One region of the Acetobacterium sp. MES1 genome, then DNA from elsewhere that is predicted to be linked to it. Evidence: riboswitches for the same ligand, from Rfam matches in the RefSeq annotation. Region 1 holds a riboswitch; the other holds the start of a gene.
What was found. Region 1 has a riboswitch for glycine ahead of gcvH (glycine cleavage system protein GcvH). Riboswitches for the same ligand answer to the same signal wherever they lie in the genome.

Region 1 (6,727 bases):
AGTGCCGTTGCGCCATCATACATTGACGCATTGGCAATCTCCATTCCGGTCAACTCACAGATCATCGATTGAAACTCAAAGATTGCCTGCAGGGTGCCCTGACTGATTTCCGGCTGATAGGGTGTGTAAGCCGTGTAGAATTCCTGTCGGGAGGTCAGACTGCCAACAACACTGGGAATAAAATGATCATACGCCCCGGCTCCCAAAAAACAAGTGCAGCTGTCCAGGTCGGTATTTTTTTGTGCCAGCTCCCGCATCAATGTGATCAGTTCCATTTCTGACAGGGCTTCCGGCAACGCCAGTTCCCGGTCCAGCCGGACTGCCACGGGGATGTCCGCAAAAAGTGCATCCCGGGATGTCAGACCCAGTTTTTCAAGCATCGCCTGTTGTTCTTCCCCGGTTGTTGATAAATAAGATGCCATCGATGTTCCTCCTTTATAGTGTGGCTTTCAGTTTTTCAAGTTGTTCTGCTATCGCTTCATCGTCAAAGCAGTATTTCATTGTAGTAAACTGGCTGCGGAGCTTTTTAACGTCTTCCGCCACCGCTTTTTTACGCAGAATCACATCGGCCATCAATTCAGCCGTCTCTTTAAAGGCTTCCCTGGTAAAGCCAAAGCGGGTCATCTCGGCAACACCAATGCGGATTGCCCCGGAAGCGGTAAAGCCCTCTTCCTCCGGTGTTGCCTGATAATTAATGATGATATTGCTTTCTTCGAGACGTCTGGCCACTTCTGGACCAATGCCATAGCCAACCTTCACCACCACCTGGTGGGTCTCGGTATAGGAAATCTGTGGATCGCCGGCCACATCAAGTCCAGCTTCGGCCAGCGCTTTGGCAAAATATTTGGCATTCTCAATGACAGTGCGCTGATAATCATCTTTGAAATAATTCATTTCGTAGGCCGCCATTAACAGACCCAACATTGTGCCGAGATGGTGGTTGCTGACACTGCCCGGAAACGCCCGGGTCTCGATGGTTTCCCAAAGGCCATACTTATAATCATCCTTGTCATAATTTCCGGCGATGACCCCACGCTGGGTACCAAAAAATGTTTTATGGGTGGAACCAGTTACCAGCTCAGCCCCTTCTTTAAAGGGATCCTGGAAATAATCACCGACCAGTCCCAGGACATGGGCCATGTCATACATAATCACCGCATTGAGTTGCTGATCATCGATAAATTGGCGTATTTCCTGTACCGGTTCCTTGTGCAGAACCATACTCTTGCCAAAGATAATTAATTCCGGTCGATACGTCGCAATGACTTTTTTTGTTTCTTCGACATCGATCTTAAAGAGATTATCCGGCTCCACCGGGAAATTGACAACTGCCGTTTTTTCCGTCCGGGGATCGACAGCGATATAATCATGCAGGGCGCCCATTGGCTGGGCACTTAAATGACCACCACGGATGATATGATTGTTCAGGATATAGCCCAACCGCTTGGCCTCAACCTTGCGGTTGACCCGATTCTTGTAATCCATCAAAGCACTAAAGACTGCCATATTGGCCATTTGCCCGCTGATTACCCGGGTTTCAACCTCGGCACAGTTAAAGTACTGCTTGAATTCCTCCATCAGCAGGTATTCAATCTCGTCGATAAAAGCCGTTCCCTGATAATAAAAAACGTCATAATCATAAAAAGATTTGGTTTTTTTGTGCTCCGCATAACGAAACGACGGATCCATCACTGATAACAACCGTACTGCCGATGAATGGGCTTGTTCCGATGGGATCAGGTTAATGGTTTCATACTGCCGGTGATGGCTGTTGTCAAAGCTCTTCTTCAGCAGATTGAGGGCTTTACCGGGATAATCGGCGGCACTTTCAAACTGTCTTGTCACCTCCACACCATAAAGAATCGGGCGGGCATACGGGGGCGCATCACTTTTTAAATGGTAGGGCACAATCACTGCCGCCACCCGTTTATTGCGGATTTCAACCTCCACCAGGTCATTGATTTCGACATCACCATCAAGGAGCGCCAGGCCAATCCCACGCATCGCTTTTTCATCGGTTATCTGACTATCCAGTCCATAGCCTTCGGCTTTTAAATAGGGTACCATGGTGGCACTGGTAATCACGCCGACTTCCCTGCCATCTTTAAAAACCTTGCATCCGGCCCGGGCCACACCCTTACCGGTAATGGCCAAGGGTCTGACAATTTTGGGCAGTTTGGATAAATCGCTAAAATCCCGTTCCATGATGGCCTTAAAGCCGCAATACTGTTCCCGAAGTGGTTCCCGCCCCAGATAATTGCCCTTATCCGCGGCAAAGCTGACAGCAAATTTAGCCAGTGGACAGGAAAAAATCGGAATCTCCTGACCCTCGTTATCCAGTCCCAGTTCGTGTCCATATAGCGGCAGACCGGCTTCCAGTCTTAATGTATCCCGGGCCCCCAGACCGACGGCCATGGCACCCAATCCCAGCAGCTCTTCCCAGATTTCCGGGCCCTGCCCGGCTTTGGCAAACAGTTCAAACCCCAGGGGTTCCCCGGTGTAGCCGGTTCGGGCCACCAGGAGGGGAGCCCCGTGATAATTAAGAATTCCCAACGCATTCTTAAGGGGTTCGGTCAAAAATTCGCTCCCGGTTAATTTTTTCAAAATATTCTTGGCTTCCGGGCCCTGCAGTGAAATCATCGCCAGCTCAGCGGATTGATCGGTTATTTGGGCATCAAAGGCTTTGATTTCGTTATTCAGGTGCTGCCAATCTTTGTCGGCGTTGGCCGCATTCACTACCAGCAGGTAGCGATCTTCATAAAAGCGGTAAAGGTAGGCATCATCAATGGCACCGCCGTTTTTATTGGGAATCATCGTATACTGGGCCTGAAGCAGATCCAGCGCAAAAACATTGTTGGTCAGGACATACTGTAAAAAAGCGGTGGCCTCTTTTCCGGTGATGATGAAGCGGGCCATATGTGAAACATCAAAGATGCCCGCTTTAATCCGGGTATGGAGATGCTCATCAACAATGCCATGGGGATACTGAATTGGCATCTCCCAGCCCCCAAAATCTACCAAGGTGGCTCCGGCTTTGACATGATTGTCATATAATACAGTGCGTTTTAAATCTCCCATTTGCTGATCTCGCACGCTTTCTATTCCTGACAAAACGCTTCGTACTCGGTTGCGTCCATCAAGTCATCAACTTCTGTGGGATCATCCATTTCAACACAAATCAACCAGTTTTCAAAGGCATCGGTATTAATCAGCTCTGGCTCATCATTCAGCGCTTCGTTAATTTTCTCGACCGTTCCGGCCACCGGCAAATAAATATCGGAAGCCGCCTTAACCGATTCGACCACCCCAAAGGTTTGATCCTTATCAATATGATCACCCACTTCCGGCAATTCAACAAAAACAATATCTCCCAGGGAATGTTGGGCGTAATCGGTAATCCCGATAGTGGCCCGATTGCCTTCTACCTTAACCCACTCATGATCCTTTGAATACTTCAACCCTTCAACAATTCTCATTTTTCAATCCTCCATTTTTTTCTAATTTTACCAAAAAACAAAAAAAGCAGAAAGCTAATGCCTTCTGCTCTGTTATTGACCTGAGAGATTTCTGTTTTAAAGTTGCCCCTTCGGTGCGTTTTCGCTTTCCAGAGAGATGTCCGGATGCGGTCCTCTTTACCTGAGATCATCACTGATATTATGGCTAATACCAGCTTATTCCTTCGGTGCTGCACACTCTGCAGTCTCTCCCGTATCCATCATTCATCATACCATCGTTTAATTGTATTCTTCAGCCTGATCTATTTATCAAGTTGTTGTGAGTATACACTGCTGCCCCGGTAATTGTCAACCACTGAAACCATATTATTTCAAACGGTGTCTATTTTTATTGTGCCTATCCTTTACCCGAATAGCTGCCCACTTTTGCGAAACGGCTATTTTCTTCGTGAATCGTTGTTAGCTTGGGCTTTAATTTCTGGTAGAATAAACTGGTTTAATGAAGCTAAATTGATTATGCGATATGAAAATTATTACATTTAACGCTATACTAAAAAGGAGAAAAATTATGAAAAAAACACTATTTGCCCTACTCTTATTTGCCCTCTTCATCCCAATTCAAACAGTCTTTGCCGAGACTGATATCATCCCGGTCTTATCCCGTGGCCATATCGAAAATTTGGGTGACTATCCAGCCGATCACACCTGGGTCGAAAGCCCTGAAATGATCGGCACCGTTGGTCAGAGTAAACGAATTGAAGGCTTCGAATTAAAACCTGATGCGGATGTGTCCTCGGAGATTGAACTGTGTTACAACGTCCATGTCCAGAATATCGGCTGGCACTATGATGAAAATGATCCCAGCACTTGGGCTAAAAACGGCGACTATGCCGGCACCCGTGGCAAGGGACTGCGCATTGAAGCGATCAAAATTGTTCTGCTTGACACCACCGGCAAACAGGTATCCGGTTATCATGTCCGTTACTGCGGTCATGTCCAGAATATTGGCGACTTGCCATCCGTTTCGGAAGAATGGTTCCTCGATGGTGAACAGCTTGGTACCGTTGGCAGCTCGCTTCGCCTTGAAGCATTAAAACTGGAAATTTTCAAGGATGCCACGACTGGCACCGATTTAAGTGCCTACACTGCCCTGATAAAACAAATTGAAAGTTTAAACGAATCCGACTTTAGCAAAACTTCCTGGAATAATCTGCAATCTGTTGTTTCTCAAAACAAGATTGATGAGCAAAGCAGTTCCGCTGAAATCGCCACCGCCATTGCAACTATCCAAAAGGCGATGAACCAGCTTGAAGATCTGACCCAATCAACCATTTACAGTAAAGCCGGTAGCTATGGACCAAGTAGCGGAAGCGAATCGATCAATCAGGATGTAATTATCACTACCGGTGATGTGACGCTTCAGAACTTGACAATTGATGGTAATCTGATCATTGATGAAGCCGTTGGCGACGGAAACGTGACCTTGAACAATGTCACAGTTTCCGGTGAGTTACGGGTTTGCGGCGGTGGCAAAAATAGTATTCACATTAACGGTGGCAATTATTCGAAAATCCTGGTTGAGCAGGCTCCGGATGGCGGCGTCCGGATTGTTACCACCGGCCTTGACGGAGTGCCAGTTATCCTAAGCGAAAACGCTGCTGGCGAAACCCTGATTCTTGAAGGCGAGTTCGATTCAGTCACAGTCAATGCTCCCAATGCGGTGATTAAAACCCAGGGGCAGACCAGCATTAAAACCCTGGATGTCGGCGAAGACGGTCAAAATACCGCCATTGAACTTGGTAGTACCACCGCCGTAACAAACCTGGCCTTGTCAGCACCTACTAATATCACTGGTAGCGGTAGGATCAGCAAAGCCGAGATTTCCTCAGACAATGTCAGCTTTGAAAAGGCTCCCGATAATTATACGGTTGACCCCGAGGTGGTGGTGCCACCTGTAATCCCCACCCCAGAACCGACACCTCAGCCACAACCCGGGGGCAGCGGTGGTGATAACGGCGGTGGCGGTTATACCCCACCGAGCAAAATCAGTCTGAGTGTGACCACTGTCCCAACTGTCAGCCCATCTAAAACCTACGATGGTACTACCGCCACCGATGTAACCAATCAGCTACTCGACACTGCAGCCATCACTGGAATTTCGATCGGTGATACCGTAACCGTTACCGCCACGGCTACCTATGACAATAAAAACGTCGGCAGCAATAAGGATATCACCATCACCTACAATCTATCCGGAGCTGCTGCCAGCAAGTACAATCCCCCGGCGACCACGACAATCAAGGGCGAGATTCTGACAAAACCCCTGAGCCTCCCGACAACACCGATCTCAAAAGAGTATGACGGAACAACGATGCTTGACACCGTGATTACCGAAGACATAGGCCAGCTGACCGCCGATAATTTCACGATCACCCGAACAGCCACCTATTTAGACAACAACGTAGGAGCCAATAAACCGGTAACCTGTTTCTACACCCTGTCGGGAAACGATGCCGGCAATTACAGCGCCCCGGCCGACCACTCGGGTACCGGAACCATTACCAAAAGAACCCTGACGGTCTCTTGCACCAGCCTGAATATCAATAAAACCAAAACCTATGATGGCAGCACTGACGTGTTTAATGGCAAGGGCAAAATTCAAGCTGGCAATAACGTGATCAGCGTGGCAACCGGTGTGGCAGCCGACCCCACTATTATCGTCACGGCCACCGCTGCTTATGATAATCAAAACGCCAGCGACAACCGAACTATTACGATTAGCTATTCAATTGACAGCACCTCTGCCAACAATCGCTATCAGGTCCCAGCGACAGAAACCATCAGTGGGGCTAATATTACCGCACGGTCATTGACAATAGCAGCTCCCACTCCGGTGGCCAAAGCCTACGACGGCACCGCCAATGTCTTTACAGAGGTCAATAATACGGGTATTATTTATAATACGTCCGTCCCAGCCGGCAATATTGCCGACACGGATTCTGGCAAGGTGACAGTCACCGCAACCGCCACCTATGATACCGGCAAGGATGTTGGCCCCGCTAAGCCAATAACCATCCGCTACACCCTTTCTGGGGATGCTGCCGGGAATTATCAGCCACTGCCCGATGATCACAGCAAAACCGCTGCCATTACCCCACTGACGCTAAATACCGGAACCGTGTCAGAAAAAACAAAAGAATATGACGGTACCAGCACCGCTAAACTGAATGTAAATGTCAGCTGCAGCGATAACAACGGTCTATTTGCCTCTG
Region 2 (6,727 bases), on a different contig from region 1:
ACGGCGATCTCTTCCAGGGTTCCCAAACTGCCCACTGGTTTAAGCAAAAAATCGACCCGATCCTTGGCTGTTTTCATCATTTCTTCATTGAGTGGTTGGATTTTTTCCAATGTTTCATTTAACAAACTCATTCTTATCTCCTGTCAATTCGACTGTTTTTTCTCATTATATCACATCTCCCGCTTTTGAAAATTCTATTTTTGAAGTTTTTATAGTGGCAGCCGCACTTCAAACCACACCCCCTTATCCCGGTTATCCACAGCCACCTTGCCACCATGACAGATTATGATGCCTTTGACGATAGCCAGACCCAAACCAGTGCCTTTTTTATCCGACTGCGCCTTATAAAAGTACTCCCAGATCTGATTGATCTCATTTTGTGGAATCGACTTACCCACATTATAAACAGAAACAATCCACTCATTTCCCTGGGTTTTGCAACTTACTTGAATCAACCCATCGGCCGGACTGACATGTTTGATGGCATTGTTCAAGAGATTGTAAAAAACCTGTTCCATCCGTTTCCGATCCATCGTCACTTTTCTTTCCGGATCACAGTGATTATTAAAGACGATATTTTTTTCCGGATAGGTGTTTACAAATCGCTGAACGACCGAAGCGATGACCTCACCTCCGAACACCGCTTCCTTCTTGAGCTGATAGGCACCGGACTCAATTTGGGCCAGATCCAGCAGATCGCTGGCGATACCGCTGATTTTATCGGCTTCCTTCTGAATCGTCACAAAATATTCCTGTTCTTCCTCACGATTCTCCAGAATCCCGTCTTCCAGAGCTTCGGCATAGCTTTTGATCACTGCCAGAGGGGTTTGGATCTCATGGGACACTTGGGCAGTAAAACGCTGTCGCATTTTTTCAAAGGTTCGCTCCTTATTGAGTTCTTCCTGGAGCTTTAGAATTGCCTCTTCCAGTTCATCCGAGATATGATTCAAGGTTTTACCCAACTGGCCAATCTCATCCTTCCTGGTACCCTGATATTTTTTTGTAAAATTAAGATTACCCATTTCCCGGGAAAGCTGATTTAATGAAATAATCGGGCGGGAAATACCCCGAGAGAAAAAGTAGGCGAAAAGCAACGAACAGCCGAAAATAATCATTAAAAATACCAGCAGAAAATTTTCCACAATCTCAATGACCTCATGAACCGAATAAAGGGGAATTCGGCCAATGATCTGGGCACCGTCATTGGCGACAATCTTATGAGTCAGCCACTCCACCTGATGCTCATCACTTCCCAACACGATGACAAAGCTTTCCTCATGCTGATGTGCGTTGACCTGGTTTTCGACACTGTTCTGTTGCCCAGCTCCGGCCCCATGTTCTGCACCGCTGCCAGCACCACTCCCAGATCCTGAGCCATTCCCGGATCCGCCACCAGCACCTTCGCCTGCTTCATTGCCCTCACCCTTGTGTTCGCCACCAGCGGCCAGACGTTTCGTTTCAACAACAGTCAGCCCTGAGCCTTCGCTTTGATCCATGCCATCCAATGCTTGACGTATCGCCACTATTTCGATGCTCCCATTTTCCGGCGAAACATTTCCCAAAGACGTTTCTTCTGTCACGGTTTGTTGTTTAATAATCTGAATGACAATTCCTTCTTCTTCGGCGACATCAATATACGCTTGCAGTTCCGGGGTTAACCCCCCTTGGTTGTACATTGCAGCAGCCTGACTCGTTTTGTCAATTAAAACCGCCGTTCTTTTCTCGGTATAATAGACTTCAAAATAGGAACCAAGCACATAATAGGTCAGCAAACACAAGACCAGAAAAAAAGCCCCCAGATAGAGCATCAATCGTAAAAATATCGAAGATCTCATTCCTTAAACTTGTATCCCAACCCTCTGACGGTTTGAATACATTCTCCTTTTTTATTCATTTTTTTACGCAACCGCTTAATGGTGGTATCAACTACCCGGATATCACCTTCGTAATCATAGCCCCAAACCCGATCCAGAATCTGTTCCCGGGATAAGACCAGCTGATGATGATTGATAAAAAAGGTCAGCACCTCAAATTCTTTCTGAGTCAGGTTAATGATTTCATCATCAATGATCAGTTGCCGTTCTTCTGCATTTAAATGCACTCCGCAGACATCGAGCTGGTTGTCGGTAGTGACGACTCCACTGCGTTTTAATAAGGCTTTGATGCGCACCATCAACTCCCGGGGACTAAACGGTTTCGTCACATAGTCATCGGCACCGACTTCAAAGCCCTGGATTTTATCATCCTCTTCTCTACGGGCCGTCAGCATGATTACCGGGACATTATCGGTTTCTCTGATTTCTGCCAGCACCTCAAAACCGTCAAGCTTGGGCATGGTCACATCCAGAATGATGCAATCCGGTTTTTTTTCAGCCCATAAATCCAGAGCTTCTTCTCCATCGGCTGCACCGAAGCCTTGATAGCCTTCTTTATTTAAATATTTCAAAACGATTTCCCGTAGCTTATCTTCATCTTCTGCCACCAGAATGCGAATCCCCTTCATTCACATGCCCTCCCTTTTCTATTTATTTATAAAAGTTTACCCAATTACTATGACAATACTGTGTCAGTATGAACCATTTAATTATTTTTATTTTATCACATGAATTTTATTTTTGACACAGTATTGACATATAACCGTCATATAATACAAACAACAACAGAACACACTAAAAAAACGGAGGAATTTCAATGAAAACAAAACTTATTTTAGTCGGATCCCTGGCCTTAATGCTGGCTACCGCTGGTAGCGCTCTGGCAGCTCCAAACCACGGCGCTGGTACTGGTGCCTGCAATGGTTTGACCGAACAGCAACGGATTGAACGTCAAGCCAGCCATGATACCAATGGCGACGGCATCTGCGACAACGAAAATTGCACCCAGGACGGCACGGCCCACCAATACGGCAATGGTGATGGCACCTGTGACGGCACCCAACCTCAAGACGGCACTGGCATGCATCATGGCGGCAGAACCCGCTAATAAGCCCATTTTAAAATGCCCAATGAAAGCGCGCTTTCATTGGGCATTTTTTAGGTTATACTATTCCACTTCTTTGTTCTTAAGCTTTTTAACATAGACCCGGGTTTCGGCAACAACCACCCCACTTAATGCCATCAAGGCAATCAGATTGGGCAATGCCATCAACCCATTAAAAATGTCTGCAATCGTCCAAACCGCTGAAACGGTCATAAACGGTCCGATAAAGACCGCCAGAATATACAAATAGCGATAGGTTAACACAGCCTTCATTTTTCCATTTGACAGATATTCCAGACAACGTTCGCCGTAATAATTCCAGCCCAAAATGGTGGTAAAAGCAAAGAATACCAGACAGATCATCAGCAAAAACGAGCTAACTTCCGGAGCAAAAGGCAATCCTACCTGAAACGCATTGGTTGTCACCGCCACCCCTTCCAGCCCGATGTTCCATGATCCAGTTAAGACAATCGCCAATCCCGTCATGGTACAAACCACGATGGTATCTAAAAAGGTTCCGGTCATCGAAACCAGCCCCTGCCGCACCGGTTCATTGGTTTTTGCTGCAGCAGCGGCAATCGGAGCGCTACCAAGACCCGCCTCATTCGAGAAGATCCCCCGAGCAATCCCTTTTTGCATAGCAACCAGCACGGCGCCTAAGGCCCCACCGGCCACTGCCCGGAAACCAAAGGCACTGGCGACAATTTCAGTAATGGCCGCCGGTATCAATCCGGCATTAGTAATTAAAATAATCGCACAACACAATACATAAATAACAATCATAAAGGGGACAATAATCTGAGAAACATTGGCAATCCGCTTAAGCCCCCCAATTACCACCAGTCCCACAAAAATCGTAACAATGGTTCCGGTAATCACCACACTCCAGGAATATTCCATGCCTAGAAGGTTGACTGTCCATTGATTATTGGGATCAAAAAAATTATTGGCCGCACTGGCAATCCCATTCACCTGAGTGAAGGTTCCAATTCCCAAAAGACCAACCCCGGCACCAAAAAAGGCAAAGACTTTTGCCAACCAGCGCCATTTTATGCCCATCCCATTTTCGATATAATAAAAAGGTCCGCCCAGGACATGTCCATCCGGTTCAATAACCCGATATTTAATGGCCAGAACTCCTTCGGCGAATTTGGTCGCCATCCCAAACAAGGCGGCAATCCACATCCAAAACAAGGCTCCCGGTCCTCCGGCGACAATCGCAGTGGCAACACCTACAATATTTCCGGTTCCAACGGTTGCTGAGAGGGCTGTACACAGGGCTCCAAAACTGGTTACCTCGCCTTCGCCCCCTTCTTCATTCTTCACCATGTACTTCAGCGCTTTGGGTAAATAGCGGATCTGAAGTCCGTGCAAGCGGATGGTCAAAAAAATCCCCACCGCCAGAATCAGCACAATCAATGGCACACCCCATACGAGGTCGTCAAACCATACTAAAAATTCATTAAATTGTTGAAACATTTTGTTCCTCCTTCTCTTAATTGTGAAGAGGGAGAACAACACCAATGGGTTGCTCTGTCCTTTTGCCTGAGAGATAGCCTGAAATGTTCAGTCGTTGCCAGACTGATCTTTCCAGGGGTACACCTTCGGCGCTCATCTTTGAGACTCTCCAGAGTGCTGCGATTTTACAACAGCGTTAAAATAATATCACAATTCATTTAACGAGTGCAAGATTATTTTAAAAATCAATCCCATCCTGGTTTTTAAACAAAAAAAGAAACGCCTCGATTTGTGACGTTTCAGGTTATCGATAAACTACCGTACCGACCAATTGTTAATCTGTTGTTCGCCGCGGAATCGGACAGGCTTTGCCGTGTCCGCTCCGATGCGTAGGGTCTGACCCCTAGGTCACAACATGATCTAACAATTGTCGGTACTGGGTTAGCTTTTGTACAGTCGGTAACATCTCTATTTGAGACGCTTCCCGGATATTTTGACTTAAGACATTGGTACCACGGCACCCTGATAATTGCTTTCGATAAAGCTGATGACTTTTTCGCTTTGCAGTGCTTTCATCAGTGCCAACGTTTTTTCACTTTTTTCATCGCCGGCTCGAACGGCAACAATATTTGCATAGGTCTGAGCTGCCAGGGAATCTTTTTCTTCTTTGGCAATGGCATCGGTACCGGCGTTTAATCCAGCTTCAATGGCGTAATTGCCATTAATGACGGCTAAATCAACATCTGGCAGTGATCGGGCCAGCTGTGCTGCTTCCAGTTCTTTAAAGACAATGTTTTTCGGGTTTTCGATAACATCTTTTGGTGTTGCTTCCAGGCCAGCATTGGGATCAACCTTGATCAAACCAATGGTTTCCAGCAACAGCAGCGCCCGGGCTTCGTTAGTGGTATCATTGGGAATGGCAATGGTCGCACCGCTGGCAATTGCATCCAGAGTCTTAATTTTACCCGGGTATAAACCCAATGGCTCATAGTGAACCACGCCTGCACTCACCAGTTTGGTGTTGTTTTTTACATTAAAGTCTTCCAGGTAGGGGAGGTGTTGGAAAAAGTTGGCATCCAACTCTTTATTCTGTAGTGTTAAATTGGGTTGGACATAATCGGTAAATTCTTTGATTTCAAGAGTATACCCATCTTCTTTTAACACGTCGCTGGCAATCGCCAGAATTTCTGCATGGGGTGCTGGACTGGCCCCAACAACGATGGTTTTTTCATCTGTTCCCTTTGCTGAACAGCCGGTAAATAGGGCTAAACCAAGAACACTAATTAATAATACTGAACCTAATTTCTTCATGATCTTCTCCTTTTCATTTCTTTTCATATAATCCCTAGTTGATTAATATGTAATATAACACGAAGTTCCTCCGCTGTCAACCATAATCAGCTGCTGATCATCAAACGCGTTATTTTCGGCGATCCTGTTTCTGGGCAATTTTCATCCCCACTTCCTGGAACAGCTGAACAATTAAAACCAGCAGCACCACGGTAATCACCATCATCCCGGTTTCATAGCGATAGTAACCAAAACGAATGGCGATGTCCCCCAGACCGCCGCCACCAACAATCCCAGCCATGGCTGAATAGCCTAAAATAGTGGTCGTAGCAATCGCCGCCCCAATAATCAAGGAAGGTTTTGCTTCGGGGATCATCACCTTGGTCACCACTTGTATCGGGCTGGCCCCCATTGACAAAGAGGCCTCAATAATGCCATAATCCACCTCTTTAATGGACGACTCCACTAGCCGGGCAATAAACGGAGCTGCGGCAATCACCAGCGGGACAATCGTAGCCGTAGATCCGATAGTGGTTCCGGTGATCATCCGAGTCAGGGGAATCACCGCTATCAGTAAAATCAAAAACGGAATCGATCGAGTAATATTAACAACAATATTAAGCACCTGGTTGACTACCTTCATCGGCACAATCCCCTCGGAATCGCTGGTGACCAGCAAAACACCCATGGGTAATCCGATTAGATAGGCCAAGAGTGTTGAGGCCAAGGTCATATAGAGGGTTTCCAACGTTCCCTGAGCAATGAGGCCAGTCATTGAATTATCCCACATGAGCGCTCACCTCCTCAACAGTAATTTGATGTGAACGCAGATAATTAATGGCCCGGGCCGCACTCAGCTCATCCTCAGGCAATTGAATAACCATTTGTCCAAAAGCGAAGCCATCGATATTTTTCATATCAGCATGGAGAATATTCACCAGGCATTTTGTTTCCAGAACCATTTTTGCCATCACCGAGTCACTGGATGATTTTTCGTCAA

Region 2: another riboswitch for glycine. It lies ahead of BI182_RS16625 (alanine/glycine:cation symporter family protein); the one in region 1 lies ahead of gcvH (glycine cleavage system protein GcvH).

Annotation. Positions count from the first base shown of each region.
Region 1 covers NZ_MJUY01000010.1:45,784-52,510, reverse strand. The annotation lists gene gcvPA (aminomethyl-transferring glycine dehydrogenase subunit GcvPA) at 1-422, opposite strand, end outside; gene gcvT (glycine cleavage system aminomethyltransferase GcvT) at 436-3,078, opposite strand; gene gcvH (glycine cleavage system protein GcvH) at 3,099-3,476, opposite strand; glycine riboswitch at 3,544-3,610, opposite strand; glycine riboswitch at 3,614-3,719, opposite strand; gene BI182_RS03155 (YDG domain-containing protein) at 4,024-6,727, shown strand, end outside.
Region 2 covers NZ_MJUY01000060.1:106,682-113,408, reverse strand. The annotation lists gene cobT (nicotinate-nucleotide--dimethylbenzimidazole phosphoribosyltransferase) at 1-131, opposite strand, end outside; gene BI182_RS16640 (sensor histidine kinase) at 210-1,835, opposite strand; gene BI182_RS16635 (response regulator transcription factor) at 1,832-2,503, opposite strand; gene BI182_RS16630 (hypothetical protein) at 2,692-2,982, shown strand; gene BI182_RS16625 (alanine/glycine:cation symporter family protein) at 3,043-4,458, opposite strand; glycine riboswitch at 4,503-4,620, opposite strand; gene BI182_RS16620 (MetQ/NlpA family ABC transporter substrate-binding protein) at 4,936-5,748, opposite strand; gene BI182_RS16615 (methionine ABC transporter permease) at 5,858-6,517, opposite strand; gene BI182_RS16610 (methionine ABC transporter ATP-binding protein) at 6,507-6,727, opposite strand, start outside.